DNA from 4 places in the Streptomyces sp. NPDC096132 genome. Region 4 is predicted to be linked to each of the others. Evidence: riboswitches for the same ligand, from Rfam matches in the RefSeq annotation. Region 4 holds a riboswitch; each other region holds the start of a gene.
What was found. A riboswitch is a leader RNA that binds a small molecule or an ion and turns the genes downstream of it on or off. The one in region 4 is predicted to bind cyclic di-AMP.

Region 1 (7,254 bases), on a different contig from region 4:
CGACGCCCTGGCCGAGCCGGACGATCGTCATACGGCGGTCCAGGTCGACCAGTTCGCCGGTCATCCCCGCGCCGGAGGCGCTATGGGACACAGTGCAGTCGGCGACGAGGAGGCGGATGGAGTTCGTACCGCAGTCGATGGCGGCGACGCGGGTCACCGGGCGTCTCCCTCGATCGGCTTGAAGGCGAAGTGGCCCGCGCCGTCCTGAGAGGTCTCCACCTGCCATCCCTCGCCGGACGGCGGCTCGGGCAGCGTCACGCACGTCCCCTTGGCCCACCACTCCGGCAGCATGGCCAGCGCCTCGTCCCCCAGCGGGTTCACGCCGGGCCCCGCGGCCAGCGAGTGGGCCACCAGGACGTGCAGACACTTCACCCGGTCCGGCATACCACCGGCGCTGGGGAAGCCCTTCAGCTCCTCGATCTCGTCCCGGCGCCGGACGTAGTCCTCGTGCGCGGCACGGTAGGCCGCGGCCAGCTCCGGGTCGGTCCGCAGCCGCTCCGTCATCTCCTTCATGACGCCGTTCGCCTCGAGGGTGCCGATCGCGGAGTTCGCCTTGGGGCACGTCAGGTAGTACAGCGTCGGGAAGGGGGTGCCGTCGGGCAGGCGGGGGGCCGTCTCGACGACGTCCGGCCGGCCGCAGGGGCACCGGTGCGCGATCGCGCGCAGCCCGCGCGGCGGACGGCCGAGCTGCTGCTTGAAGGCCTCGACGTCCGCGTCGGTGGGCTCGGTGCGCGGGGTGGTCGGCGGGGGCGTTTCCATACCTGTCTTTCTACATGCACGGTTCACTGGTGGGGGCGATCGGTCTCACGACCGGTCTCACGGGCCGGACTCACCCGGTCGGTCTCACCGGTCGGAGGCGTCCGACTTGTCGACCCCGTCCCAGACGTTCGAGTACCAGGGGCGGTCGGCCGCCCCGAGGTCGGCGCGGGTCTGCCGGGCCGCGTCCGGGTCGATCACGATGTAGCCGGTCTCCCCCGGCATCACGTAGTGCAGCCGCTCCCGGATCTGCTGCTCGGCGTACGCGTCGTCCTGCCAGCGTGCCTTGAGATCGCGCAGCTGCTCCACCCGCCGGCTGGCCTCTTCCTTCTCCCGCTCCAGGTCGGCGACCTCGGCGCGCTGGGAGACGTACTGCCGCATCGGGTAGGCGAGGGCGACGATCAGGGTGCACAGGACCAGCGCCAGCAGGGCGGCGCGGCTGGTGAGGCGGGAGCGGCGGGCCTGACGCTTGGTCTGGGAGCGGTAGACACGGGCCGCCGTCTGCTCACCGAGCAGCCGCAGCCTGGTCGCGGTGGAGAAACGGTCCCGGTCCTTCACGGCCATCGGTACTGCCTCCCCTTTTCACACGCGCGTACGTCCCCGCACACGGTACGGGACCGAGTACGGGGACGTACGTACGACTGGCTATCGCTTGACCCGGGCGGGGTCAGCCCTTGGAGACCCCACGGAACCGCGGGAAGGCCGAGCGGCCGGCGTACACCGCGGCGTCGTCGAGGATCTCCTCGATGCGCAGCAGCTGGTTGTACTTGGCGACGCGCTCGGAGCGGGCCGGGGCGCCGGTCTTGATCTGGCCGCAGTTGGTGGCGACGGCCAGGTCGGCGATGGTGACGTCCTCGGTCTCGCCGGAGCGGTGCGACATCATGCACTTGAAGCCGTTGCGCTGGGCCAGCTCGACGGCGTCCAGGGTCTCGGTCAGCGAACCGATCTGGTTCACCTTCACGAGCAGGGCGTTGGCGGTGCCCTCCTCGATGCCGCGGGCGAGGCGCTCGGGGTTGGTGACGAACAGGTCGTCGCCGACGAGCTGGACCTTGTCGCCCAGACGGTCGGTGATGACCTTCCAGCCGGCCCAGTCGTCCTCGAACAGCGGATCCTCGATGGAGACGAGCGGGTAGGCCGCGACGAGCTCCTCGTAGTACTCCGTCATCTCGGCGGCGGAGCGGTCCTTGCCCTCGAAGAGGTACTTGCCGTCCTTGTAGAACTCGGAGGCGGCGACGTCGAGGGCGAGGGCGATCTGCTCGCCGGGGATGTAACCGGCTTCCTTGATGGCCTCGAGGATGAGGTCGAGGGCCTCGCGGTTGGAGCCGAGGTTCGGGGCGAAGCCGCCCTCGTCGCCGAGGCCGGTGGACAGGCCCTTGGACTTCAGGACCTTCTTGAGGGTGTGGTAGACCTCGGTGCCCCAGCGCAGGGCCTCGGAGAAGGACTCCGCGCCGATCGGCGCGATCATGAACTCCTGGATGTCCACGTTGGAGTCGGCGTGCGAGCCGCCGTTCAGGATGTTCATCATCGGCACCGGCAGCAGGTGCGCGTTGGGGCCGCCCAGGTAGCGGAAGAGCGGGAGGTCGCTGGCCTCGGAGGCGGCGTGGGCGACGGCGAGCGAGACGCCGAGGATGGCGTTGGCGCCGAGGGAGCCCTTGTTGTCGGTGGCGTCCAGGTCGAACATGGCCTGGTCGATCAGACGCTGCTCGGTGGCGTCGTAGCCGACCAGCTCCGGGCCGATCTGCTCGATGACGGCGAGGACGGCCTTCTCGACACCCTTGCCCTGGTAGCGGTTGGGGTCACCGTCGCGGAGCTCGATGGCCTCGAAGGCGCCGGTGGAAGCGCCGGACGGGACGGCGGCACGACCCGTGCTGCCGTCGTCGAGGCCGACCTCGACCTCGACCGTGGGGTTGCCTCGGGAGTCCAGGATTTCCCGGGCTACGACGACGTCGATGGACGGCACGAGCATCTCCTTCTTGGGATGTGACGCTGGTTGTGCGGGGCCGCGTGGGCCTTGCGACTAGAGCCTAACCGCCTTCGGGGCGTCGGCAGCCGACCGACCGCCCCGTGGACAAACTGACCGTACACATTGTTCCCCATCGGAACAAAGGGCGGGTGGCGCGGAGGCGAACACACGGGCAAAGAAAAACCCCGCCCCGGTGCGTACGGGGGAACACGCACCGGAGCGGGGAGCCCGTGGGGACGGGGGGTGACCCTCACGAGGCCTTCAGTGTGCGGGGCCACCTTGTGAGCGGCCTGTGGCCCCGCTGGGAAGCAGGTGTCACTTCAGGTGCAGCTGCTGACCCGGGTAGATGAGGTCGGCGTCCTCGACGATGTCCTTGTTCAGCTGGAACAGCTTCTGCCAGCCGCCCTTGACCTTGTGCTTCTCGGCGATGGAGCTGAGGGTGTCGCCCTTGACGACCTTGTACTCGCCGTCGCCCTTCTTCACCTTCTTGCCGGTCGGGGTGGTGACCGTCTTGGAGGCGGCGGGGCGCTCGGCGGAGCGGGAGGCGCTCTGCTGCTCGGTCGAACGCGTGGTGGTGTCCGAGGAGCCGGCGCTGCTCGACGAGGAGGAGTCGGCGGAGCTGGAGGAGCCGCCACCGGCGTACGGGGTGCTGGACAGACCCGTGCCGCAGACCGGCCAGGCGCCCTTGCCCTGACCCGCGAGGACCTTCTCGGCGACGGTGATCTGCTGTTCCTTGCCGGCGAGGTCGGCGCGCGCGGCGTAGGCGGTGCCGCCGTAGGCGGCCCAGGTGGAGGCCGAGAACTGCAGGCCGCCGTAGTAGCCGTTGCCGGTGTTGATGGACCAGTTGCCGCCGGACTCGCACTGGGCGACCGCGTCCCACTCGGAGGCGGTGGCGGCGGAGGCGTTGCCGGCCGCCATCAGCGGGGCGGCGATGGCGACACCGGTGACGCCGGCGAGCGCGGCGACGCGGGTGGCCTTGTTCGGACGACGGTGCTTGCCCTTGCCGGAAAACAGCATGGATCGATCCCCTCACCGACGCCTGCGAGGTGAGCTGTCGGGTTCGGGCCGGTTGAGTTGCCCGGCCGCGCACCTCATGGTGCGCGGCTTCACCCCGAGCCGGTTCCGGCGGTCAACCGCCGGGCCCGGCACTTACCTTGGGTCCCCCGCTCCTGCCTACGGCGCTTGACGCGACGACTGTTCCCGGGCTGCCACTGGCAGGATTCGGCGTTACGGCAGCCGGGGCTCGGGTTGCCGAGCGGTCATGACCGTAGACACGCGATCCGGGGAATTTCAAAGACGATCACGACTTCTGAGACTCATCCCACACTTTCACCAAACCGGACATTCGGCGCGAAGCGGGACGTGAACTCCCGGTGTTTTTCTGGGTGTTCCGCCCCTATTCGACGCCGGTGTCCAGGGTCTGACCGGGGGTGATGTCGCTCGGGTCGGCGCCGATGACGTCCTTGTTCTCGGCGTAGAGCGCACGCCATCCGCCGTCGAGGTCAAGGGAGTCGGCGATGGAGGCGAGGGTGTCACCCTCCTGGACCGTGTAGACGCTCGCCGCGTGCCGGCCGGAGGAGGCGGTGGAGGTGTTGTCCGCCACGGTCTCGTCGGCGGTGGCGCCACGATGGCGGCCGGAGCCGAGGGAGCCGGTGTCCACGAGGCTCCAAGAACCCTCCGCCTGGGCCGGATTGTCCGAGTCGTCCACTTCCGGGATGGCCGTGGGCGAACTGTCGGCACCCTCCGCGTCATCGGAGGCTTCATCCGAAGTGCCCGACTTGTCGGAGTCGTTCGCCTCCGGGGACGAAGAGGACGAAGGGGACTCAGAGGCCGAACCGGACGAATCGCCGGAGGAATCGGCCGAGTCTTCGTCGGAGTTGCCGGAGCCGCCTGAGTCGCCGGACTTTCCGGAGTCGGACGACGAACCCTTGGACAGGTCGGACAATCCGGAGGATGCGGACGAGTCGGACTCTTCGTCCCCCACCCCGGTGTCCACGCTCAACGCACCGTTCTCCTTGGTGAGCCCGGACGTCAGCCCGCAGGTGCCCCAGGCGCCGACGCCCTCGGCCGCGAGGACCTTCTGCGCCACGGCTATCTGCTGGTTGCGGCTGGCCAGGTCGGGGCCGGCGGCGTAGTCGAGTCCGTCGTAGGTCTCCCAGTCCTCCTGGGTGAGGCTCAGACCGCCGTACTCGCCGTTGCCCTCGTCGGCGCTCCAGGAACCGCCGGTCTCGCACTGCGCCACCTTGTCCCACACCGTGCCGTCGGCGGCGCTCGCGCCGCTTGCGGCGAACAGCGGGAGGGCGATGGCGGAGCCGGTCACTCCGGCCGCGACGAGGAGGGCCGGAGCCTGACGGGGGCGACGGTGACGACCGTTCCCGGTGAGCATGCGGGGGCCTTTCTCTGGACAGCAGTGACCGGCGCGGCGTGCGATGCGAGCGCACACGCGTTCGCCGCGCTGACGAGTGAACGTATCGGCAGACGATCACTTGTCACAAGTTAATGCCGCGCAGATCACGTGAAGATCACAGAGTTGAGGGTCGGTCACCTTTGGTCGACCGCGGTGTTATCCCTGGCGACCTCAAGGGGCGGGACGTCCCAGAGACAGCCGGTGCGCAACCGGTGGAGGATCCCGTTCAGTTGCGTGCGAACGTCCACGGCACCGCGCGCGAACTGGCGACGTCGGAAATACGCTGTCATCAGCTCTTCCACGACAGGCCACACCGATTCAAGCACGTCAGCAGGAACCAACGTCCCCGTCAGTGCGTGCCATTCGGTCACCTTGCACTTGACCCCGGATCGCTTACGCGCCTCTCCGAGCGGCTTCACCGTGATGCCCAGCAGATCGATCACTTCCCTCATGTCGGAGAGAGCCACGTCCTGTAGCTCCTCCCCAGCGACCCGCGTGAGATCTGAGAACTTCTTCGCATCCAACTCCGCCTTCTCCTGTTCCGCGAGCACCTCCCTCGCTGTGGCGAGGAGCCCCCGTGCGCTGCGTACGTCCTCTGCGAGTTTCTGCACAGCCGCGTCCTTCACCACCTGGCCGACTACGGGGATGTGGGCGAGGTCGGCCACCGCCCGCGTCATGACCTCGGTCCACACCGCCGCCTCGACGTCATCGGCAGTCAGGTAGGGGTCGGAACAGGACGCTCGACGATCGCCCCGGACACCCCTTCGTCCCGGAAAATCAGCTCAGGACACAGGGCCCACCCTGGTCGGTTACTGATGTAGGCACGGCCTGCACTCTCCTGGACACCGAGCCCATAGCCCCGCGTCTGCTCCCGCGTCGAGACCCGCAGCATCAACGCTGCACGAACGACACGCGTCGGCTCTGACTCACGGTGGGCAACAGGCATGGGCACAGCTGTAGCGTTGAACACCTCGGCCCCTTCACGGCTGGCAAGGCCCCGGAGCTCTGACCAGCTCTGGGGCCCCTGGCGTTTCTCGGAATCCAGGGCTCTTCCAAGCACAGCGTCGGAAAACGCATGAAAGTCATGCCATCCGGCTATATGCCGATACATCAGCCTCAGTCATGGTCTCAGTGGCTGCGCAGACCCGGACCGGTTCTGGATACGGTCATCTTGTGAACGTCCCGAACGCCGCCCCCGAACTCTTCACATGGGAGTTCGCCGCCGACCCTTACCCGGCCTACGCCTGGCTGCGTGAGCACTCCCCCGTCCATTGGACAAAGCTTCCCAGTGGGGTCGAAGCATGGCTGGTGACCACCTACGCGGATGCACGTCAGGCTCTCGCGGACGGGCGACTCTCAAAGAACCCCGATCACCACGCCGAAGACGCACAAGGCAGGAGCAGGACCGGCATCCCTGGTGAGCGCAGCGCCAATCTCATGACGCATCTGCTCAACATCGACCCACCGGACCACACCCGGCTGCGCCGCCTCGTCTCCAAGGCATTCACGCCACGCCGTGTGGCGGAGTTCGCACCCCGCGTGCAGGAGCTGACGAACGACCTCATCGACCGGTTCGCGTCACAGGGCGAGGCCGACCTCATCCACGACTTCGCCTTCCCTCTCCCCATCTACGCGATCTGCGACCTGCTCGGCGTTCCGCACGAGGATCAGGACGACTTCCGTGACTGGGCAGGAATGATGATCCGCCACGGCGGAGGCCCGCGCGGCGGAGTCGCCCGTTCCGTCAAGAAGATCCGTGGCTACCTCGCCGAGCTCATCCACCGCAAACGCAACGACCTCGACAACGACCTGATCTCAGGCCTCATCCGCGCTTCTGACCACGGCGAACACCTCTCGGAGAACGAAGCTGCCGCGATGTGCTTCGTGCTTCTGTTCGCGGGCTTCGAAACGACCATCAACCTCATCGGCAATGGCGTCTACGCGCTGCTGCGCAACCCCGGGCAGCGGGCCCGCCTCCAAGAGTCGATCGAGCGTGGTGAGACCGAACTGCTCGACACCGGCATCGAAGAGCTGCTCCGCTACGACGGTCCTGTGGAACTGGCCACCTGGCGCTTCGCCACCGAGCCCCTCACCATCGGTGGGCAGCGTGTGGCCACCGGCGACCCGG
Region 2 (7,254 bases), on a different contig from region 4:
CGGCCCTGGACGACGAGTCCATGGAGAACCAGCGCGACGTCGTGAAGAACGAGCGCCGTCAGCGCTACGACAACGTGCCCTACGGCACCGCCTTCGAGAAGCTGACCGCCCTCGCCTACCCGGACGGCCACCCGTACCACCACACGCCGATCGGTTCCATGGCCGACCTGGACGCGGCGACCCTGGAGGACGCGCGCACGTTCTTCCGCACGTACTACGCGCCCAACAACGCCGTCCTGTCGGTCGTCGGCGACATCGACCCGCAGCAGACACTCGCCTGGATCGAGAAGTACTTCGGCTCCATCCCCTCCCACGACGGCAAGCAGGAGCCGCGCGACGGCTCGCTGCCCGACGTCATCGGCGAGCAACTGCGCGAGGTCGTCGAGGAGGAGGTCCCGGCCCGTGCCCTGATGGCCGCGTACCGTCTGCCGAACGACGGCACGCGCGCGTGCGACGCGGTCGACCTGGCGCTCACCGTCCTCGGCGGCGGCGAGTCCTCCCGCCTCTACAACCGGCTGGTGCGGCGCGACCGTACGGCCGTCGCGGCCGGCTTCGGGCTGCTGCGGCTCGCCGGGGCGCCCTCCCTCGGCTGGCTGGACGTGAAGACGTCCGGGGACGTCGAGGTGCCCGTCATCGAGGCCGCCATCGACGAGGAGCTCGCCCGGTTCGCCGAGGAGGGTCCCACCGCCGAGGAAATGGAGCGCGCCCAGGCCCAGTTGGAGCGCGAGTGGCTCGACCGGCTCGGCACCGTCGCCGGCCGCGCCGACGAACTGTGCCGGTTCGCCGTCCTGTTCGGCGACCCGCAGCTCGCCCTCACCGCCGTCCAGCGCGTGCTGGAGGTGACGCCCGAGGAGGTGCGGGAGGTCGCCAAGGCCCGCCTGCGCCCCGACAACCGCGCGGTGCTCGTCTACGAGCCGACCGCTCCCGAAGCCCCCGCCGACCAGGACGAGAACGAGGAGGCGGCTCAGTGAGCGAGCTCGCCACGATGGACTTCCACCCCCAGCCCCGGGCGGGCGAGGCCAAGCCGTGGGCGTTCCCGGCGCCCGAGCGCGGCACGCTGGACAACGGCCTGACCGTCCTGCACTGCCACCGCCCCGGCCAGCAGGTCGTCGCCGTCGAGGTCCTCCTCGACGCCCCCCTGGACGCCGAACCGGCCGGCCTGGACGGTGTCGCCACGATCATGGCGCGGGCCTTCTCCGAGGGCACCGACAAGCACTCCGCCGAGGAGTTCGCCGCCGAGCTGGAGCGCTGCGGCGCCACCCTCGACGCCCACGCCGACCACCCCGGCGTCCGGCTCAGCCTGGAGGTGCCCGCCTCCCGCCTGGCCAAGGCGCTCGGCCTGCTCGCCGACGCCCTGCGCGCGCCCGCGTTCGCCGACAGCGAGGTCGAGCGCCTCGTCCGCAACCGCCTGGACGAGATCCCGCACGAGCTGGCCAACCCCTCCCGCCGCGCCGCCAAGGAGCTCTCCAAGGAGCTGTTCCCGGCGAGCGCGCGCATGTCGCGCCCGCGCCAGGGCACCGCGGAGACCGTCGAGAAGATCGACTCCGCCGCCGTACGGGCCTTCTACGAGAGGCACGTCCGGCCGGCCACGGCCAACGCCGTGGTCGTCGGCGACCTCACGGGCGTCGACCTGGCCGCGCTCCTCGGCGACACCCTGGGCGCCTGGACGGGCTCCCCGGCCCAGCCGTCGCCCGTCCGGCCGGTGACCGCCGACGACACCGGCCGCGTCGTCATCGTGGACCGTCCCGGCGCCGTCCAGACGCAGCTGCTCATCGGCCGGATCGGTGCCGACCGGCACGCGCGCGTGTGGGCCGCCCAGGTCCTCGGCACGTACTGCCTCGGCGGCACCCTCACCTCCCGCCTGGACCGCGTCCTGCGCGAGGAGAAGGGCTACACGTACGGGGTGCGCGCCTTCGGGCAGGTCCTCAGGTCCGCCCCGGACGGCTCGGGCGCCGCGATGCTCGCCATCAGCGGCTCCGTAGACACGCCGAACACCGGTCCCGCCCTGGACGACCTGTGGAAGGTGCTGCGCACCCTCGCCGCGGAGGGCCTGACGGACGCCGAGCGGGACGTCGCCGTGCAGAACCTCGTCGGGGTGGCGCCGCTCAAGTACGAGACCGCGGCGGCCGTCGCGAGCACGCTGGCCGACCAGGTCGAGCAGTACCTGCCCGACGACTACCAGGCCACGCTGTACCAGCAGCTCGCCGCGACCGGCACGGTCGAGGCCACCGCGGCGGCCGTGAGCGCCTTCCCGGTGGACCGTCTGGTGACCGTGCTCGTCGGTGACGCCGCCCAGATCAAGGAGGCCGTCGAGGCGCTCGGCATCGGCGAGGTGAAGGTCGTGCCGGCGGAGTAGTCACCACCGGGCGGCGGCCAACGGCACGCGCGCGTAGGGGCCCTGGTGGACCGCAAGGCCACCAGGGCCTCAACGCGTCGGCAAGATGTCCGAATTGGTGCGGAGGTTGCCTGTCTGCCCTGTGGGATGCGCTACAAAAACCGGGATCCGTTTGAGGATTCAAAGCGGCCCCGCATAGCTTCGTGCGGGCTGTTCGTCAGGCAGTGCGCCGCATCCGCGGCACCGGACAGTCATCGCCGAGTCCCCGTACGGCGCGAGCCAGGGGAGCCGGGGACCCACTTGTGAAGTCCCTGGGGTGAATCGGACGCCCGCGCGCCAGCGAGGGGGTCCGTAGGAGACCTTCCTGCTCCGAACCCGTCAGCTAACCCGGTAGGCGAGAGGGAAGGAAAGGACCGCTCAACTTCATGGCGTACACCTGCGCCACCGGGAAGCACCGCCGGCCCAGCCGGATGCAGCGCACCACCGCCCGCGCGGCGGGTATCGCGGCGCTGACCACCACCGGTGTCATGGCCACCGTCTCCTCCGCCCCGGCCTTCGCGGCCGAGCCCACTCCCGAGGAGACCGGGCTGATCCCCGTCGTCACCGCCGGCGAGGCCGTCGCCGAGCAGATCGACGACCAGGTCGCCGTGCAGAAGAGGGCCGCCTTCGAGGAGGCCGCGCGCGAGGCCGCCGCCAAGAAGGCCGCGGAGGAGCGCGAGGCACGCGTGCGTGCGGCCCGTGAGGCCGAGCGCAAGCGTCTGAACGCCTTCGTGCCGCCGATCACCGGTTCCTACGTCTCCACCGGCTACCACGCCAGCAGCTCCCTGTGGTCCTCCGGCAGCCACACCGGCATCGACTTCCACGCCGCCAGCGGCACCTCCGTGCACGCGGTCGGCCTGGGCACGGTCGTCGAGGCGGGCTGGGGCGGTTCGTACGGCAACCAGATCGTCATCAAGATGAACGACGGCACGTACACCCAGTACGGTCACCTGTCCTCCATCGGTGTCTCGGTGGGCCAGCAGGTCACCCCGGGGCAGCAGATCGGCCTCTCGGGCGCGACCGGCAACGTCACCGGCCCGCATCTGCACTTCGAGGCCCGTACGACCGCGGAGTACGGCTCGGACATCGATCCGGTCGCCTACCTCCGCCAGCACGGCGTGAACGTCTGACGACACACGGCGACAGATCGTCCAGCCCCGGCCCACCAGGCCGGGGCTTTCGCCGTTTCCGGCACCCCGCTGTCCAAAAAATATCCCTGGATTCCGGTCCGCCATCGGAAATTCCGGCTCATTGCAATAGAGTCACGGAACACACGTCAATCGTCGACGTTTCACGGGGATTAATGCGGAGGTCGGTCATGCGTATTCCGGCGCACTCGGTGTGCACGGCCATCCGGGACGACATCGTCGCGGGTGTCTACGAGCGCGGCAGCCGCCTCACCGAGGAACTCCTCGCCCGCCGCTACGGCGTTTCCCGTGTCCCCGTCCGGGAGGCGCTGCGCACCCTGGAGGCCGAGGGCTTCGTCGTCACCCGGCGGCACGCGGGCGCGTGCGTCGCCGAGCCGACCGAGCAGGAGGCGGCCGACCTGCTGGAGATGCGCATGCTCCTGGAGCCGCTCGGTGCGGCCCGGGCCGCCCAGCGCCGCACCGAGGCCCATCTGAAGGTGCTGCGCGGTCTCGTCCGGCTGGGCCAGGAGCGGGCCAGGAGGGGCAACAGCGAGGATCTGCGCTCCCTGGGCGGCTGGTTCCACGAAACGCTCGCCCAGGCCTCCGGAAGCCCCGCCCTGACGTCGATGCTGACCCAGCTGCGCCACAAGATCGCCTGGATGTACACCGTGGAGGCGCCGGTCAACCCCGTGGAGTCCTGGGCCGAGCACGGCGCGATCGTGGACGCGGTGGCGCGCGGCGACCAGGAGCGCGCCCGGACGGTCACGGCGCTGCACACCGAGCGGGCGACCGTCGCGCACCGGCTGCGGTTCGCCGGCGGCGCGGACCGCGCCGACCGTGTGAGGACTTCGCAACCTCCCGTAAACATGACGGGCCTGCGGCATTAACACGGGGGCCGTATACAAAGAAGGGATATTCGGCGGAGAGGTATTTTCGCTGCCCTTTTCCTGGCGCGCCCGGAATTCTCGCCGGCGCGCCCTTCGCGTGCCCGGGGACGGGTTTCCGGTTATGCCGCCGGTAATTCCACGGCGCCGCCACGAAAACCTGTGCGAAAAACGGCGAAGCCGCGCCACCGGGAGCGGTGACGCGGCTTCGTGTGCGACTCAGACGGTCTCGGGGAGCTCCTCGAGACCCTCGGCGACCAGCTTCGCCAGCCGGTCGAGGGCGATGTCCGCGCCCTCGGCGTCGGAGGCGAGGACGATCTCCTCGCCACCCTGGGCGCCGAGGCCGAGGACGGCCAGCATGGAGGCCGCGTTGACGGGGTTGCCGTCAGCCTTGGCGATCGTCACCGGGACGCCTGCGGCCGTGGCGGCTCGGACGAAGATGGAGGCGGGGCGGGCGTGGAGGCCCTCGGCCCAGCCGACGTTGACGCGGCGCTCAGCCATGTGTTGCTGCCCTTCGGTTTCCAGGTTGTCTAGACCAGTGTTCCACACGTGAAGCACGGGAGGAACGGGTCGTACGTCCCGTTCCTCGTGCGGTCGCCGGATCGCGGCCTCGATCCGGCTTCCGTCCTCCACAGACTGCCTCGCGCCGTTGTCGTACGCGAGCCGTACGCTGGGCCCCATGCAGAGCGCCTCGGACCGGCACGAGTACCCCGCCCACTGGGAAGCCGACGTGGTGCTGCGCGACGGCGGCACCGCGCGCATCCGCCCCATCACCGTTGATGACGCCGAGCGCCTGGTCAGCTTCTACGAGCAGGTCTCGGACGAGTCGAAGTACTACCGCTTCTTCGCGCCCTACCCGCGACTGTCCGCGAAGGACGTCCACCGCTTCACGCACCACGACTTTGTGGACAGGGTGGGACTCGCGGCCACGGTCGGCGGCGAGTTCATCGCAACCGTACGCTATGACCGCATTGGTGCCGACGGCATGGCCGCCTCCGCCCCCGCCGACGAGGCCGAGGTCGCCTTCCTCGTCCAGGACGCCCACCAGGGCCGCGGTGTCGCCTCCGCCCTCCTCGAGCACATCGCGGCCGTCGCGCGCGAGCGCGGCATCCGCCGGTTCGCCGCCGAGGTGCTCCCGGCCAACACCAAGATGATCAAGGTGTTCACGGACGCCGGCTACACCCAGCAGCGCAGCTTCGAGGACGGCGTCGTCCGCCTGGAGTTCGACCTCGAACCCACTGAGCGCTCCCTGGCCGTGCAGCGCGCGCGGGAACAGCGCGCCGAGTCGCACTCCGTACGGCGGCTGCTGGCGCCCGGCTCCGTCGCCGTCGTCGGGACCGGGCGCGCCCCCGGCGGCGTCGGCCGCAGCGTCCTCGGCAACCTCCGCGAGGCCGGCTTCACAGGCCCCTTGTACGCCGTGAACCGCGCGTTCCCCGAGGACCTCAAGGAGATCGACGGGGTCCCCGCCCACCGCTCCGTGCGCGACATCGCCGACCCCGTCGACCTCGCGATCGTCGCCGTCCCCGCCGACCATGTGCCCGAGGTCGTCACGGAGTGCGGCGAGCACGGCGTCCAGGGACTCGTCGTCCTGTCCGCCGGGTACGCCGAGAGCGGCCCCGACGGGCGCGAACGTCAGCGCGCACTCGTACGGCACGCACGCGCGTACGGCATGCGGATCATCGGCCCCAACGCCTTCGGCGTCATCAACACCTCCCCGGAGGTGCGGCTCAACGCCTCGCTGGCCCCGGAGATGCCGCGTCCCGGCCGCATCGGACTCTTCGCCCAGTCCGGGGCCATCGGCATCGCCCTGCTGTCCCGCCTGCACCGGCGCGGCGGAGGCGTCACCGGCGTCACCGGCGTGTCCACCTTCGTCTCCTCCGGCAACCGCGCGGACGTCTCCGGCAACGATGTCCTGCAGTACTGGTACGACGACCCGGACACCGACGTCGCCCTCATGTACCTGGAGTCCATCGGCAACCCGCGCAAGTTCACCCGCCTCGCGCGGCGCACCGCGGCGGCGAAGCCCCTCGTGGTCGTCCAGGGATCCGGCTCCGCCCCGCAGGGCCACGCCGTACGCGCGACCCGCCTGCCGCACGCCACGGTGTCGGCGCTGCTGCGCCAGGCCGGTGTGATCCGCGTCGACACCATCACCGAGCTGGTCGACGCCGGCCTGCTACTCGCCCGCCAGCCCCTGCCGACCGGGCCCCGGGTGGCCATCCTGGGCAACTCCGAGTCGCTGGGACTGCTGACCTACGACGCCTGCCTCTCCGAGGGGCTGCGCCCGCTGCCGCCGCTGGACCTGACGACGGAGGCGTCGGCGGAGGACTTCCACGCGGCGCTCGCGCGGGCGCTGGCCGACGAGACGTGCGACGCGGTCGTGGTGACGGCCATACCGGCCATCGGCGAGACCTCACCGAGTGACGCGGCGCTCGCTCAGGCCCTGCGCTCGGCCGCGGCCGCGGCCCCCGCCAAGCCGGTGCTCGTCGTCCACGTGGAACTGGGCGGCCTCGCGGCCGCGCTGTCCGCCGCGACGAGCACCGCGCCGCGCGCCGGAGCCACCGCACGCGCGCGTGGGACCACGCCCGACGGGGCCACACCGGACGGCGGGACACCGGATGGCGGGACACCGGATGGCGGGACACCGGCTGGCGGTACGCGGTCGCAGGCCGCCGTCGACGCCCCTGCGGGAGCCGTTGCCGTCGAGTCCGCCAAGGGAGCCGCCGTCGGGGAGGCCGTAGAGGGCACCCACCTCATCCCGGCCTACCCCGCCGCCGAACGGGCCGTGCGCGCCCTCGCCGAAGCGGTGAACTACGCGCAGTGGCGGCGCGAGGCCGCCGACCCCGGCAAGGTGCCGGGGTACGAGGACATC
Region 3 (7,254 bases), on a different contig from region 4:
TTCGGAGGTCATCGAGGAGCTGTCCCGGCCGGCGCCCGGCTGCCGTACGCACTTCGTCAGCTTCTGGAGCGACCTCGACCACCTGATGGACCCGCTGGAGACCGCCCGCATCGACCACCCCGACCTGCTGGCGCAGAACGTCCGGGTGACCGGAATCGGCCATCTCGCCCTGCCCGTCCACCCGGCGGTCGCGACCGGCATCCTGGAGGCCCTCGACTCCCCGGAGGCGACGGCCACGGCAGAGCCGCATCCCGGCGGCCTGACGGTGGCCTGAGTCGTCCAGCAACCGTTCGACAGCTCCCGCACATCGAACACGTTTCGAACATAGGGCCAAACCCGCGCCCGCCGTCCCCCGAAACACGGCCGATTGCCCGTTTCCTGCGAGCGTGAAACCTGCGGAAGATTGTCGTGCCCGCGTACCGCCGGGTACAGTCGCCGCACTGCTCTGGCAGCCCCTGTTGTCGAGGCGAGAGAGAAGTTGGTGAACGACCGTCACCCGTCGGGGAGTACGACCACCCCGGCTCCGGCTTCCGACGCCGACTCCGCGCCCTATGCGTCGTACGGCATGCAGGAAGCCCAGTACGACGGCTTCTCCTCGTACAACGGCTACGACAGCGGCGCCCACGGCACCGGCCACTTCGCGGTCGACCCCCTCTTCGGCAGCCTCCCCGGCGACGGCTCGGGCACCACCAACTCCGGGTACGGCGACGGGCAGTGGACCACCGGCGCCCACGCGACGATGGTGGACACCTCAGGCCACCAGCTCCACGACACGGGCGGCCACCACACCCTGAACTACGACCCGTACGCGGCCCAGCACCACGCCGCCTACGACTCGGGCGCGTACGACACGACCGGCTGGCCCACCGGCCACCAGCAGCTCGCGGCCGTCCCGCCGCAGGCCACCGCACCCGACACCAGTGGTCAGTGGGACGCGAACACCTGGCTCCAGCCCGAGCAGTCCGGGAGCCCGGCCGACCAGACCCAGCACTGGGAATGGGGCACCCAGGCCTTCGACACCGGCGCCTACGACGCCACGCAGTGGAACTCCGACGGCGGCGACTCCACGGCCACCCCGGCCTCCGACGAGTACGAGCAGCCGGCCGAGATCCCCTTCGACCAGCTGGCCACCGCCACCTTCGGGACCGTCGGCTACGACGAACAGGGCACTGACGGCGGCGAGTCGAGCGCCACCGGTGAGCTGCCCGCCGTGTCCGAGCTCCCCCTCCTGGACGACCAGGAGGAGCCCGCCCCGGCGCCCGTCACCCGCGCCGCCGCGCGCAACGCGAACCGTTCCCGCCGCCGTACGCCCGCGAAGCGCTCCGCGCTGCTGACCGTGGCCGTGCCCTCGGCGTGTGTGATGGGTGTCGCCGGGATCGCCGCCGCCTCCGTCGGCACGCTGACCGGCGGCGACGACAAGGACACCACGGCGTCCGCCTCGGACGCGCAGGCCGTGAAGCCGTCCGCCGCCAACAACAAGCTGGACACGCAGCTCGAGACCCTCACCGCCGAGGCCGACGCCTTCGCCGACCGGGCCAGCCGGACGCAGGAGCGCATCGACCTCAAGGCGCAGCAGGAGGCGGAGCAGAAGAAGGCGGCGGCGGAGGCGGCCCGCAAGGAGCGGCTGCGCCCGAAGTACGCCCTCCCGGTCGCCCAGCGCGGGCTCAGCGCCTACTTCGGCCAGGCCGGCGTCAACTGGATGTCCCAGCACACCGGCATCGACTTCCCGGTCTCGTACGGCACGACCGTGATGGCGGCGACCGACGGCACCGTACGGACGCAGTGGAACAGCGCCTACGGCAACATGATGATCGTGACGTCGAAGGACGGCACGGAGACCTGGTACTGCCACCTCTCCAGCTACCGCGTCGCCTCCGGTACGACCGTGAAGGCCGGCGATCCGATCGCGTACTCCGGCAACTCGGGCAACTCCACCGGCCCGCACCTGCACTTCGAGGTCCGGCCGGCCGGCGGTTCGGCCATAGACCCGCTGCCGTGGCTGCGCAGCCACGGGCTCGACCCGACGTAGAACCCGACCCCGCCCTGCCGTGAGCCCCCGCTGTGGAAGCGGGGGCTCATGCGCGAGGTCTCAGAGCTTCTCCACCGGCGCGTACCGCAGCAGCAGCCGCTTCGGCTTGGCGTCCCCGAAGTCGATCGTCGCCTCCGCGTTCGCGCCCGTCCCCTTCACGCCGACGACCGTGCCGAGCCCGAACTGGTCGTGGGTGACGCGGTCGCCGACGGCCAGCGCGACCACCGGCTTCTCCGCCGCGCCCCGGCGGGTCGCGAAACCGGACGCGCCGGCGGCCGAGGAACGCGAGCGGGACGAGGACAGCGAGGCGGCGACGGCGGAGACCGGACCGGAGGACACAGGCGCGGTCGCCCCCGTCCGCTTCCAGTCCACATGCGTGGGCGGGATCTCCTCCAGGAACCGGGACGGCGGGTTGTACGACGGCTGCCCCCAGGCGCTGCGCATCGCGGACCGCGTGAGGTAGAGCCGCTCCCGCGCGCGTGTGATGCCGACGTAGGCCAGGCGGCGCTCCTCCTCCAGCTCCTTGGTCTGGCCGAGGGCGCGCATGTGCGGGAACACGCCGTCCTCCATGCCGGTGAGGAAGACGACCGGGAACTCCAGGCCCTTGGCGGTGTGCAGGGTCATCAGGGTGATGACGCCGGAGCCCTCCTCGTCCTCGTCGGGGATCTGGTCGGAGTCCGCGACGAGCGCGACCCGCTCCAGGAAGGCGGCGAGCCCGACGGGGGCCGCACCCTCTCCCTCGCCGGCCTCCTGCTCGAACTCCAGTGCCACGGCGGCGAGTTCCTGGAGGTTCTCGATACGGGTCTCGTCCTGCGGGTCGGTGGAGGCCTGCAACTCGGCGAGGTAGCCGGTGCGTTCCAGCACGGCCTCCAGGACGGTCGCGGGGCCTGCGCCGGACTCGACGATCGTACGGAGCTCCTCCATCAGGGCGTTGAACCGCTTCACGGCGTTCGTCGACCGCGCGGCCATGCCGTACGCCTCGTCGACGCGCTTCAGCGCCTGCGGGAAGCTGATCTTCTCCCGCTGGGAGAGGGCGTCGATCATCGCCTCCGCGCGGTCGCCGATGCCGCGCTTGGGGACGTTGAGGATGCGGCGCAGCGGGACGGAGTCCTCCGGGTTGGCGATGACCCGCAGGTAGGCCAGGACGTCCCGGACCTCCTTGCGCTCGTAGAAGCGGACGCCGCCGACGACCTTGTAGGGCAGGCCGACGCGGATGAAGACCTCTTCGAAGACACGGGACTGGGCGTTGGTGCGGTAGAAGACGGCGACGTCACCGGCCTTCGCGTCGCTCGCGTCGGTCAGTCGGTCTATCTCGTCGGCGACGAACTGGGCCTCGTCGTGCTCGGTGTCGGCGACATAGCCGGTGATGCGCGCGCCCGCGCCCGCGTTGGTCCACAGGTTCTTGGGGCGGCGGGACTCGTTGCGCTCGATGACCGCGTTGGCGGCGGAGAGGATCGTCTGCGTGGAGCGGTAGTTCTGCTCGAGCAGGATCGTCGTCGCGTCCGGGTAGTCCTCCTCGAACTGGAGGATGTTGCGGATCGTCGCGCCCCGGAAGGCGTAGATCGACTGGTCGGCGTCACCCACGACGCACAGCTCGGCGGGCGGCACGTCGTACTCGCTGGGGGGTACGTCGACCGGGTGCTCAAAGGTGCCGACCAGCTCCCTGACCAGGGCGTACTGGGCGTGGTTGGTGTCCTGGTACTCGTCGACGAGGACATGACGGAAGCGGCGGCGGTAGTGCTCGGCGACGTCCGGGAACGCGCGCAGCAGGTTGACCGTCGTCATGATCAGGTCGTCGAAGTCGAGGGCGTTCGCCTCGCGCAGCCGGGACTGGTACATCGCGTAGGCCTGGGCGAGGGTCTTCTCGAAGCCGTCGGCGGCCTGGGCGGCGAAGTCCTCCTCGTCGATCAGCTCGTTCTTCAGGTTGCTGATCTTGGCGCTGAAGGACTTCGGCGGGAAGCGCTTGGGGTCGAGGTCCAGGTCGCGGCAGACCAGGGCCATCAGGCGCTTGGAGTCGGCGGCGTCGTAGATCGAGAAGGAGGACGTGAAGCCCAGCTTCTTGCTCTCGCGGCGCAGGATGCGCACGCACGCGCTGTGGAAGGTCATCACCCACATCGCGTTGGCGCGCGGGCCGACGAGCTGCTCGACGCGCTCCTTCATCTCGCCCGCGGCCTTGTTGGTGAAGGTGATCGCGAGGATCTGGCCCGGATGCACGTTCCGCTCGGCGAGGAGGTGGGCGATGCGGTGGGTGAGCACGCGGGTCTTGCCGGAGCCGGCGCCGGCGACGATGAGCAGGGGGGTACCGGCGTGGACGACGGCCGCGCGCTGGTTGTCGTTGAGCCCCTCCAGGAGCGCCGCCGCGTCGATCGCCGGGCGCGGGGCGCCGTCGCGGTAGTAGGCATCGCGGTCCGGGGGCACGTCGAACTTCCCGCCGAACAGATCGTCCGGAACCGACTCCGGAGCGTGATCGTCCTCGGGCGGCGGCGGGGGCTCCTCGTCGTGGCCGCGAGGGCCCTGGAGGTCCGCCAGGAAGCTGTCGTCAAAGAGGCTGCTCATCGCTCTCCGAGTCTAGGGTGCCCCACTGACAACGCGGAGCCGTCCCGGGAAACATGCCCACCCTCACCTTCCGAGGCGGCCGTATCACAGCATGTGATCCCATGGATGAGCTTTGCTCAAGGTAACGAAAATGTATCGGGCATATCGCCCATCAACCTTCACAGGGGCCACACGAGTTGGCTACCGTGCCGGGCAGGCCTCCACGGATCCCCACCGGCGAACCTCGCCGGGCCGCGCGGCCTCCGCCGAGTCCGGTGCGCCCTTGTGCGGCAGCCGGAGCCGGGGACCCACCGATTCCCCGGGGTGAATCGGCCCGACCGCCCAGTGGGGCAGGGCCGTAGGGCGCCCTTCCGAACCATCCGCCCGAACCCGACAGCTAACCCGGTAGGCGGACGATGGAAGGAGTCGCCTCCCTTGGCGTCGCAGCACCGCAAGCCGCGCTTCCCGGGCACCCGCGTGGCAGGCATACGCACGCCCGCCCTCGCCACCGCCGCCCTCACGTCCGTGGCCCTGCTCTCCCAGTCGGCCAACGCCGCCCCCGCCGACGACGGCAAGCCGAGCCTGGAGGAGGTCGAGAAGAAGGTCGACGACCTCTACCGCCAGGCGGAGTCGGCGACCGAGAAGTACAACGCCGCCAAGGAGAAGACGACCAAGCAGCGCAAGCGCGTCGACACGCTCCTCGACGACGTCGCCCAGCGCACCCAGAAGCTCAACGAGGCACGGGAGGAGCTGGGTTCCTTCGCCGCGGCCCAGTACCGCACCGGCGCCTCCGCCCCCGACACGGCGACCTTCCTGCTGGCCGACTCCCCGCAGGACTACTTCGACCAGACGCAGCTGATGAGCCGGCTGACCGACCGCCAGAAGGGCGCGGTCGACGACTACTTCACCGAGCAGTCGGCGACGATGAAGAAGCGGCAGGAGGCCACCGAGAGCCTCTCGGCGCTCACCGACACGCAGAGCGATCTGAAGACCGCCAAGGCCACGGTCCAGCAGAAGCTCGGCGACGCGCGCGAGCTGCTGTCGCAGCTGACGGCCCAGGAGAAGGCGCGGCTGGCGGCGATCGAGAAGCGGAAGCAGGAGGAGGCCGCGCGCAAGGCGGCGGAGCTCGCCCAGCAGCAGGCCGCCGAAGCGGCCGCCCAGCAGCAGAGCGCCGACACCTCCGAGACGACCGGCTCCTCGTCGTCCGGCACGGACTCGTCGTACGCCACCAAGGCCGAGAAGGCGCTCGCCTTCGCCCGCGCGCAGATCGGCAAGCCGTACGTCTGGGGCGCCACCGGCCCCGACTCCTACGACTGCTCCGGCCTCACCCAGGCCGCCTGGAAGGCCGCGGGCGTCACCCTCCCGCGCACCACCTACGACCAGGTGAACGCCGGCACCACCGCCTCCCTCGCCGACGCCCAGCCCGGCGACCTGGTCTTCTTCTACGACGACGTCAGCCACGTCGGCATCTACATCGGCAACGGCATGATGATCCACGCCCCGAAGCCGGGCGCGTACGTCCGCGAGGAGTCGATCTACTACGACGGAGAGTCGGGCATCCACAGCGTGGTTCGCCCGGCCTGAGGCAGTCACAGCGGCAGGCGTACCGCGGCCAGACCGAGGCACGCGCGCGTGAGGCGTTTTGTGCGACTACGCGCGCGTGCGCCGTTTTTTGCAGCCACGCGCGCGTGTGCCCCCGCGCAAGCCGCTCCGCACTCCTTAGCATCGGCCCCATGCCCGGCTCCTCCTCCCTTCGCGCCTGGTGGGCGCAGCGTCCGCCGGCGGCCGGGGCCGCCGTTCTGGCGACCGGCATCCTGTCCGTCGGACTGCACCTGGCGGGATACGAGACGTTGTCCCGCGTCGCGCTGGCGCTGGCCGGCGCCGCCTGGGTGGCGCTGGGCGCGGACTTCGTCGTACGCCTGGTGCGGGAGCGCGAGCGGTGGCTCGCGGAGGCGGGCACGCCGGCCGGACTGACCGCCGTGGCCGCCACGACCGTCCTCGGCACACGGGTCTCGGCGCTCGGCTGGCAGTCCCTCGCGTGGGCGTCGCTGGCCCTGTCGGCCGTGCTGTGGCCGGTGCTGCTGACGGGCGTCGCACGGCAGGTCGTACGGCATCTCGCGGGGCACCGGGGACGGCGGATGCCCGGGGACGTGTTCCTGTGCTGTGTGGCCACCCAGGGGCTCGCGGTGCTGGGCGCGACGCTCGCCAAGGCGGAGGCGATGACGTGGCCGGCGTACACGGCGCTGGCGCTGTTCTGGCTGGGGCTGGTGCTCTACGTGCTGATGCTGGCCCTGTTCGACTGGCGGCAGGTGACCGAGGGCGCCGGCGACCAGTGGATCGCGGGCGGGGCACTCGCCGTCTCGGCGTTCGCGGGGGCGAGGCTCATCGCCGCCGACCGCGGGGAGCTGTATCTGTGGAACGCCGACGACAGGGGCGCCCTGCGCGCGATGACCGTCGCGCTGCTCGTGCTCTCGCTGTGCTGGTACGCCGTACTGCTCGCCGCCGAGGTGTTCCGGCCGCGCCTGCGCTACGACGTCCGGCGATGGGCGACGGTGTTCCCGATGGGGGTGACGGCGGCGGCGATGCTCTCCGTCGCCGCGGCCGTCCGCATCCCGGGCCTCAAGGGGCCCGGGGAGGTGCTGCTGTGGGTCGCGGTGGCCGCGTGGCTGGCCGTCGCCGTGGCGGCGCTG
Region 4 (7,254 bases):
TCCGCCGCACGATGAGCCGGGCGATGCGGTAGTGCTCGTCGCGGTCCGAACTGAGCGCGTGGCGTACGGCGGTGGCCGTCTCGTACCCGGCGGCGGCCGCCATCCGCCGCACCCGGCCGCTGTTGTAGCCGTGCGGATAGGCGAGATGGCGGACGCGGTGACCGAGGGCGTCCTCCAGCACCGCGCGGGACGCCCGCAGTTCCCGCGCGAGCGCCCGGGGCGCGAGGGTGTCCAGCTGGGCGTGGGTGACGGTGTGGCTGCCGACCTCCATGCCGTACTGCTCCAGCCCCGCCGCCTGCTCCAGCGTCATCATCGGCGCGGGCGGCAGCAGACTCCGCCCGCCCGCCGTGATGGCGCCGGTGGTGAGGTAGGCCGTGGCGGGCAGCCCGCGCCCGGCCAGCGCCTCGGCGGTCGGACCGGGCAGGTCGGCGAACCCGTCGTCGAAGGTGAGCAGCACCGGCCGGGGCGGCAGCGGCGCCCGGCCCGCGAGGTGGTCGGCGAGCGCGCTGATCGTGACGGGCGTACGGCCGCTGTCGACGACGGCGTCCAGATGCTCGCCGAACTGCTTCGGACTGACGGTGAACTCGGCGATCCAGTCCGGCGGTTCCTCCATCACGGCGTGGTACAGGAACACCGGGATGGCGGCCGTGCAGGGCCCGTCTCTGTGCGCCCCCGCCGTCATCGCGCCGCCCCCCGCAGCGCGCGCCGGGCCCGCAGATAGCCGACCGGGCCGTACAGCATGCCGCGCCGCTGGAGCCGGGACAGCCGGCCGGGCCAGGTATGCGTGCGGTCGTCGTGCCCACCGGGCGCGCCTTCTGCTGCCGTCCCAGCCGGGCCGGCCCCGGTCGTCAGTGCCTCCCGGCTCGCGGTCAGCGTCCGCGCGTACGCCAGACCCCGGGGCAGCCGGGCCAGGAACGCCGGGAGCAGGCCGGGGCGGTTGACGAGGATCGCGGTGAGGTAGGCGGTGAGGCCGGCGCCGTAGCCGTACGCCTGGGTCTCCAGGTCGCGCCAGGTCTCCCGGTGGTGGTGCCAGACCAGGGCGTACGGCGTGTAGTGCAGCCGGTGACCCGCGGCGAGGACGCGGACGAACCCGTAGAGGTCGTCGCCGCCCCGCGCGAGCGTGCCCGCGCCGGTCGCCGGGTCGAAGCCGCCGACCGCGCGCAGGGCGTCCGTACGGAAGGCCATGTTGGCGCCGGAGCCGAAACGGCCCGCGGTGAACGGGAACAGCGGCTCGCCGGCGGGCGGGTCGGCGGGGTCGTACGTGCGGGGCGCGAAGCCCTTCGCGAAGCCGCCGTGGCTCTCCAGCAGGACCTGGGCCGGGGTGCGCAGCCGGGCCGGCAGGATCAGGCCGGTGGCGCAGCCGAGGCCGGGGTCGGCGGCGAAGGGCGTGGTGAGTTCGGTGAGCCAGCGCGGGTCGGCCACGACGTCGTCGTCGGTGAACGCGATCACCTCGCCGTGCGCGGCCGCGACACCCGTGTTGTGCGCGACGGCGAGACCGGGCACCGGCTCGGTCACGTACCGCACGCGCTCGGCGTACTTGCGCTCGACCAGCTCCCGGGTCGCGTCCGTCACCGGCGCGTTGTCGACGACGACGATCTCGAAGTCCGGGTGGTCCTGGGCGAGGAGGGAGTCGAGGGCGTGGGCGAGCTGTTCGGAGCGTTCCCGGGTGGCGATGACGACGGTGGCCGGCACCACGCCCGGCACGGCCGCCGCGGGAGCGGGTGCCGCCGCCAGGCGGGCCGTCAGGCCGACGAGGACCGTCCTCGGATCGGCGCCCTCGGGTATGTGCCCGAGAAGCGTCCCCACCGGCCGGCCACCCCTCCTCACCAGCACGAACACCTCGCCGTGCGTGACGGGCGGGCTGCCCGGTCCGGGTTTCGGCCCGCCCCCGTCGTCCAGCTCCAGCTCGGCGATCTGCACCGGTCTGATGCCGAGGAACTCCTGGATCTCCTGTTGTGCACGTGTCGCGCGGAACATGAACCCCCCTTGTGTCATGACCGTCTGGCCCGTCCAGGCCGTCCGGCCCGTCCCGGCCGTCCGGCCCGTCCCGGCCGTCCGGCCCGTCCAGGCCGTGTGGCCGTCCCGACTGTCCGGCCGTCCCGACTGTCCAGCCGTCCCGACTGTCCGGCCGTCCCGACTGTCCGGCCGTCCCGACTGTCCGGCCGTCCCGGCTGTGTGGCCGTCGCGGCCGTGTGGCCCGTCCCGGTCGTGTTGGCTGTCAGGAACGGCGCAGCCGCCCCGCGCCCTTCAAGGTCCGTGCGGCCAGGGCCGCGAGCCTCGGCCGGCCGCGTACGAAGTGGTGCGCGCGGCGGGACGGCTCACGGCTGAGCCAGTGGAGCGCGGCGCCCACCCCCGGACGCGTCCACGCTCCCTCGTACACGGGAATCTCCCCCGTCTTCAGCGAGTCCTTGTACTCGGCCGCCCCCCGCCCCAGGTCGAGCAGGCCGATCCCCTCGGCGGCGGCCGCCTCGGCCATCCGCAGATGCAGCACCAGACCCGGCGAGTACTTCGAGAACTCCGTGTCGTACGACGGGAACCAGCAGGCCAGGACGGTCGCCGACCGCAGCCCGAAGTGGGCGGCGATCGGCTCGCCGCCGGCGTAGAGGACGGACAGTGTGCCGGAGCACTCCGGCGCGCGCGTCTCGTGCAGCGTGTGCACGAGACGGGTGATCCAGTCCTGCGCGAACCGGTCCCGGCGCCCGGTCCTGCGGTACTGCGCCGACTTCCACGCCATGAGGGTGCGCAGCGCGGCCGGGTCGCGTTCGTCGAACACGAACCGCAGCTCGCCGACCTGGCGGCCGAGCCTGCGCTCCTTGGCGAGGGTCGTCTTCAGGAACTTCGGCGACTGGGCCCGCAGGACGGACTCGTACGTCTCGTAGCCCTTCTCCACGTCGATGACGTAGGAGGTGTACTCCGCGGCCGCGTGCGGCACGAACAGCCCCTGTTCCGCCTCGAGGTTGTCGAAGGCGAAGCTGGACAGGGAAGAACCCCGCATCAGTTCGTCGACGTTCAGCCCGAGGCCCGGCGCCAGTACGGCGCCCTGCGCGTCCGAGACGCCGTACGCGAGGGCCTGGCCCTGGCCGAGCCCGCCGCGCTCATGGGGCAGGAAGCCGACCGGCTCGCGCCCCTCGTACACCACCGCCACACGCGCGCGTGACCGCACGCGGCCCACGGCGTCGGTGAACTCCGGTTCCATGAAGGGGTTGCGCGGCGCGGTCGACATGGCGCGCAGCGCGCGCCACCGCTCCCGTTCCCCCTCGCCGAGATCCTCCGGCCTCAGCACACGGATACGCCCACTGCTCAACCTGACCCCCCGATCAAGTCCCCCCTGGACACATGGACGGTACCGCTCCAGACCGGGCGCACGGTAGGTAGCGAAGCATGTTGTTGCCAACCGGTACAGAGGCCTTTAACCGGTCGCTACCCGGCGATGCGGTGGAAAGCCATTTCTCGCCACTCTCGCCATTTCTCGCCCGGCCGATCCCCTCCATCCCGGGCATCAACAGCGATCGGTCAACAAAAGAAGGGGAGTTGACACAAGAGGGCCGGACTCCGTCCTGGTCCGGTTCAGGTCGAGTCCGGCGGGTGCGGGATCCGTATTCTCTGATCATGGCCGCACCCATCGCATACGCCGAGCGCACCGCGTACTCCCTCATCGCCACCGACCTGGACGGAACGCTGCTGCGCGGCGACGACACGTTCTCCGACCGGTCGCTCGACGCGCTCGCGCGGGTGGCGGCCGCCGGGGCGCGCCACCTGGTGGTGACCGGCCGCCCCGCGCCCCGCGTACGCCCGTTGCTCGACCGCCTGCACAGCAGGGGGCTCGCGGTGTGCGGACAGGGCGCGCAGTTGTACGACGCCGGCGCGAACCGTCTGCTGTGGTCGGTCACCCTGGACCGGGAACTCGCGGAGACCGCGCTGGGCAAGATCGAGGCCGAGGTCGGGCAGGTGTACGCGGCCGTCGACCAGGACGGCGTCGACGGGCTGACGCTGATCGAGCCGGGCTACCGGATGCCGCACCCGACCCTGCCCGCCCTGCGCGTGGAGCGGCGCGACGACCTGTGGTGCGAGCCGATCAGCAAGGTGCTGCTGCGCCATCCCAGCCTGTCCGACGACGAACTGGCGGCGACGGCCCGTTCGGTGGTCGGCTCGCTCGCCACCGTCACCATGTCGGGGCCGGGCACGGTGGAGCTGCAGCCGTGCGGGATCACCAAGGCGACGGGGCTGGCCCTGGCCGCCGAGCATCTGGGCCTGCGGCCCGAGGACACCCTGGCCTTCGGGGACATGCCCAACGACATCCCGATGTTCGACTGGGCCGGCCGCGGTGTCGCGATGGCCAATGCCCACCCGGAGCTGAAGGCGGTGGCCGACGAGGTGACGACGCCGAACGAGGACGACGGCGTGGCCGTCGTCCTCGAACGTCTCTATCCGTAGCGGCTCGGCTCAGTACGCGCCGAACACGTTATCCGTAGCGGCTCGGCTCAGTACGCGCCGAACACGTTGTCGATCGAGCCGTAGCGCGCGGCCGCGTAGTTGCAGGCGGCGGTGATGTTCGCGACCGGCTCGTAGGGGTCCCACGACGTGCCGGACACGTGGTACGCGTTGAAGGTCGGGTCGATCACCTGCAGCAGGCCCTTGGACGGGGTGCCGGCGGCCGCGTTGGAGTCCCAGAGGTTGACGGCGGACGGGTTGCCCGAGGACTCCCGCATCACGTTGCGGTAGATGCCGTTGTAGGTGCCCGGGATCCCGTGCTGCGCCATGACCTGGAGCGACGCGCGGATCCAGCCGTCGAGGTTGTTGGCGTAGCCGAGGCTGGTGGCGGTGGTCACGGTCGGGGTGGCCGCGGAGGCGGCGGTCGCGCCGAAGAGCGGGAGGGCGAGCACGGTGACGCCGGTGGCGGCGACGGCGAGCGTGCGGGCGAGGCGGCGGGAGCGGCGGGGCTGAGCGGGCATGGCGAAGTTCCTCTCCGTCGCCTGCGAGGTGAGCTGTCGGGTTCGGGCGGGAGCTGCCCGGCCGTGTCCTCGCGGACACGACTTCACCCCGAGCCGTCCCGTTGTGTCCGGTACATGTCCAGAGACATGGCCGGGCGCATCGGGTGCGGCGACTTACCTGGTTCCCCCGCTCCTGCCGTGGTCTTCTCGGTGGGTGTCCGGGCGGTGGCAGGATTCGGCGTCCGCCCGACAGGCCGGGAACGTATGCGAGAGCACATGTCCGGAACAAGTGGCGGATTCACAGTTCACCCCTATTGACCTTGATCTGTGCTCTATGAGGTGCTTGATCCTTTGTTGCTGCAAAGTGTCAACTCGCTTGAGCGGCACGAGGTGTCGGGGCGCCGCGAAGGGGAACCGGAAGGGGGGCGGTTGGGCCGGGCGAGTGAGCCAACTCACCAGCGATCACAAGAGGGGTGAATCGGGCAATAAACCCAGATGGCGGCTTAAGGGGTGCCCCTTCTCATAGGGCCTGTCCGGGCTGTCACCGTGGGGGCTCGCGGTGATCGAAACATGACCGGATACGCTGACTTGAGTGAGCGCAGAGACCTATCGACAAACCGCGTAGTCGCTTGTAGACACCAGCAGACAGGAGACCCCTCGTGACCGTCGTCGAGCCGTTTGGGCTGAACGTGCGGGACCAGGCTCTCGAAGCCGATGTCCAGGCCGGACTGGCGGCTGTCGAGGAAGGCTTGCTCGAGGCCACCAAGAGTGAGGTGCCGTTCATCACCGAGGCGGCCCAGCACCTGCTGCGGGCCGGCGGGAAGCGGTTCCGGCCGCTGCTCGTGATGCTCGCGGCGCGGTTCGGTGACCCGTACGCGCCGGGGATCGTCCCCTCGGCCGTCGTGGTCGAGCTCACCCATCTGGCCACTCTGTACCACGACGACGTGATGGACGAGGCCGCGGTGCGGCGCGGGGTGCCCAGCGCGAACGCCCACTGGGGCAACTCGCTCGCCGTCCTCACCGGCGACTTCCTCTTCGCGCGCGCCTCGCACATCCTGGCCGACCTCGGCCCCGAGGCGGTGCGGGTGCAGGCGGAGGCGTTCGAGCGGCTGGTCACCGGCCAGATCCTGGAGACGGCGGGCCCGGTCGACGGCCGTGACCCGGTCGACCACTACCTCGACGTGCTCGGCGGCAAGACCGGCTCCCTCGTGGCGGTGTCCTGCCGCTTCGGCGCGATGATGTCGGGCGCCGACGAGACGGTGGTGGACGTACTGACCCAGTACGGGGAGCGGCTCGGCGTCGCCTTCCAGCTCGCCGACGACGTCCTCGACATCGCCTCCGACTCCCACGAGTCGGGCAAGACACCGGGCACGGACCTGCGCGAGGGCGTCCCCACCCTTCCGGTGCTGCGGCTGCGCGAGCGCGCGGCCCAGCAGAAGCTGCCCGAGGACATCGCGCTGTGCGAGCTCCTCGACTCCGACCTGAGCGACGACGCCAAGCTCGCCGAGGCGGTCGCGGCCCTGCGCGCCCACCCGGCGCTGGAGCAGGCCCGCCGCGACACGGTGCGCTACGCCGAGGAGGCACGGGCCGCGCTGGCACCGCTCACGGAGTGCGACGCGAAGGTGGCCCTCATGGGACTCTGCGACGCGGTGGTCCACCGAGCCGGCTGACCCGCCGACGCCGACCTCACCCCCGCTCCCGCGGTCGCCGGCCACGCTCGGGGCGGCGACCCCTACGGGTCGGGGGACCCCGTCGTCCTCCGTGTCATACCGCAGGTGTACGCGGAGTTGAGTCCATGGGTTGACGCTTCCTCATGGGGCATTTGGTCAGATGGGAATCACGGAAAACACCACTCCTCACCGATTCGGGTGAGAATGGCGGCACGGGGTGGGGACGTTCAACGTGAGATGACCAGCCGCCGCCGACGACGGAGGTAAGGCACACATGGCACCGAACGCATCCGACGACAGCATGACCGCCGAGGAGACGGACGACCTGCGCGTCGGGCGGCGCAAGGCCGTGCGGTACGTCGTCCCGGTGACCGTGATCGGCGTCGCCGCGGCGACGATCGGCCTGGTCCCGGCGCTCGCCGACTCCGGCGACCCGGACCTGCCGAAGATCACCGCCCAGCAGCTCCTCGACAAGATCGCCGCTTCGGACGTGCAGCAGCTGTCCGGCACCGTGAAGATCAGCACCGACCTGGGCCTGCCCGACCTCGGCGGGCTGGAGAGCGGACTGCTCTCCGGGGCCGCGGGCAACGGCGGTGACGGATCGTCCGCCGACCCCTCGGCCAAGCTCACCGAACTCGCCTCCGGCACCCACA

Region 1: it holds a riboswitch for cyclic di-AMP, as region 4 does, so the genes downstream of both, ACIRF9_RS31460 (transglycosylase family protein) here and ACIRF9_RS43420 (transglycosylase SLT domain-containing protein) in region 4, are expected to answer to the same signal.
Region 2: it holds a riboswitch for cyclic di-AMP, as region 4 does, so the genes downstream of both, ACIRF9_RS12575 (M23 family metallopeptidase) here and ACIRF9_RS43420 (transglycosylase SLT domain-containing protein) in region 4, are expected to answer to the same signal.
Region 3: it holds a riboswitch for cyclic di-AMP, as region 4 does, so the genes downstream of both, ACIRF9_RS14200 (NlpC/P60 family protein) here and ACIRF9_RS43420 (transglycosylase SLT domain-containing protein) in region 4, are expected to answer to the same signal.

Annotation. Positions count from the first base shown of each region.
Region 1 is NZ_JBIWGA010000015.1:43,844-51,097, forward strand. Features, by position in the region: gene ACIRF9_RS31440 (exopolyphosphatase) at 1-157, opposite strand, end outside; gene ACIRF9_RS31445 (DUF501 domain-containing protein) at 154-759, opposite strand; gene ACIRF9_RS31450 (septum formation initiator family protein) at 844-1,320, opposite strand; gene eno (phosphopyruvate hydratase) at 1,424-2,722, opposite strand; gene ACIRF9_RS31460 (transglycosylase family protein) at 3,035-3,736, opposite strand; cyclic di-AMP (ydaO/yuaA leader) riboswitch at 3,741-3,910, opposite strand; gene ACIRF9_RS31465 (transglycosylase family protein) at 4,116-5,105, opposite strand; gene ACIRF9_RS31470 (transposase) at 5,261-5,791, opposite strand; gene ACIRF9_RS31475 (cytochrome P450) at 6,249-7,254, shown strand, end outside.
Region 2 is NZ_JBIWGA010000004.1:435,655-442,908, reverse strand. Features, by position in the region: gene ACIRF9_RS12585 (M16 family metallopeptidase) at 1-971, shown strand, start outside; gene ACIRF9_RS12580 (M16 family metallopeptidase) at 968-2,356, shown strand; cyclic di-AMP (ydaO/yuaA leader) riboswitch at 2,581-2,747, shown strand; gene ACIRF9_RS12575 (M23 family metallopeptidase) at 2,761-3,504, shown strand; gene ACIRF9_RS12570 (GntR family transcriptional regulator) at 3,693-4,388, shown strand; gene ACIRF9_RS12565 (HPr family phosphocarrier protein) at 4,605-4,886, opposite strand; gene ACIRF9_RS12560 (GNAT family N-acetyltransferase) at 5,065-7,254, shown strand, end outside.
Region 3 is NZ_JBIWGA010000005.1:227,374-234,627, reverse strand. Features, by position in the region: gene ACIRF9_RS14215 (esterase/lipase family protein) at 1-274, shown strand, start outside; gene ACIRF9_RS14210 (M23 family metallopeptidase) at 482-2,029, shown strand; gene pcrA (DNA helicase PcrA) at 2,090-4,585, opposite strand; cyclic di-AMP (ydaO/yuaA leader) riboswitch at 4,819-4,992, shown strand; gene ACIRF9_RS14200 (NlpC/P60 family protein) at 5,000-6,148, shown strand; gene ACIRF9_RS14195 (tellurite resistance/C4-dicarboxylate transporter family protein) at 6,298-7,254, shown strand, end outside.
Region 4 is NZ_JBIWGA010000030.1:10,681-17,934, reverse strand. Features, by position in the region: gene ACIRF9_RS43440 (polysaccharide deacetylase family protein) at 1-613, opposite strand, end outside; gene ACIRF9_RS43435 (glycosyltransferase) at 679-1,977, opposite strand; gene ACIRF9_RS43430 (GNAT family N-acetyltransferase) at 2,219-3,283, opposite strand; gene ACIRF9_RS43425 (HAD family hydrolase) at 3,610-4,434, shown strand; gene ACIRF9_RS43420 (transglycosylase SLT domain-containing protein) at 4,482-4,952, opposite strand; cyclic di-AMP (ydaO/yuaA leader) riboswitch at 4,956-5,182, opposite strand; gene ACIRF9_RS43415 (polyprenyl synthetase family protein) at 5,591-6,601, shown strand; gene ACIRF9_RS43410 (outer membrane lipoprotein carrier protein LolA) at 6,876-7,254, shown strand, end outside.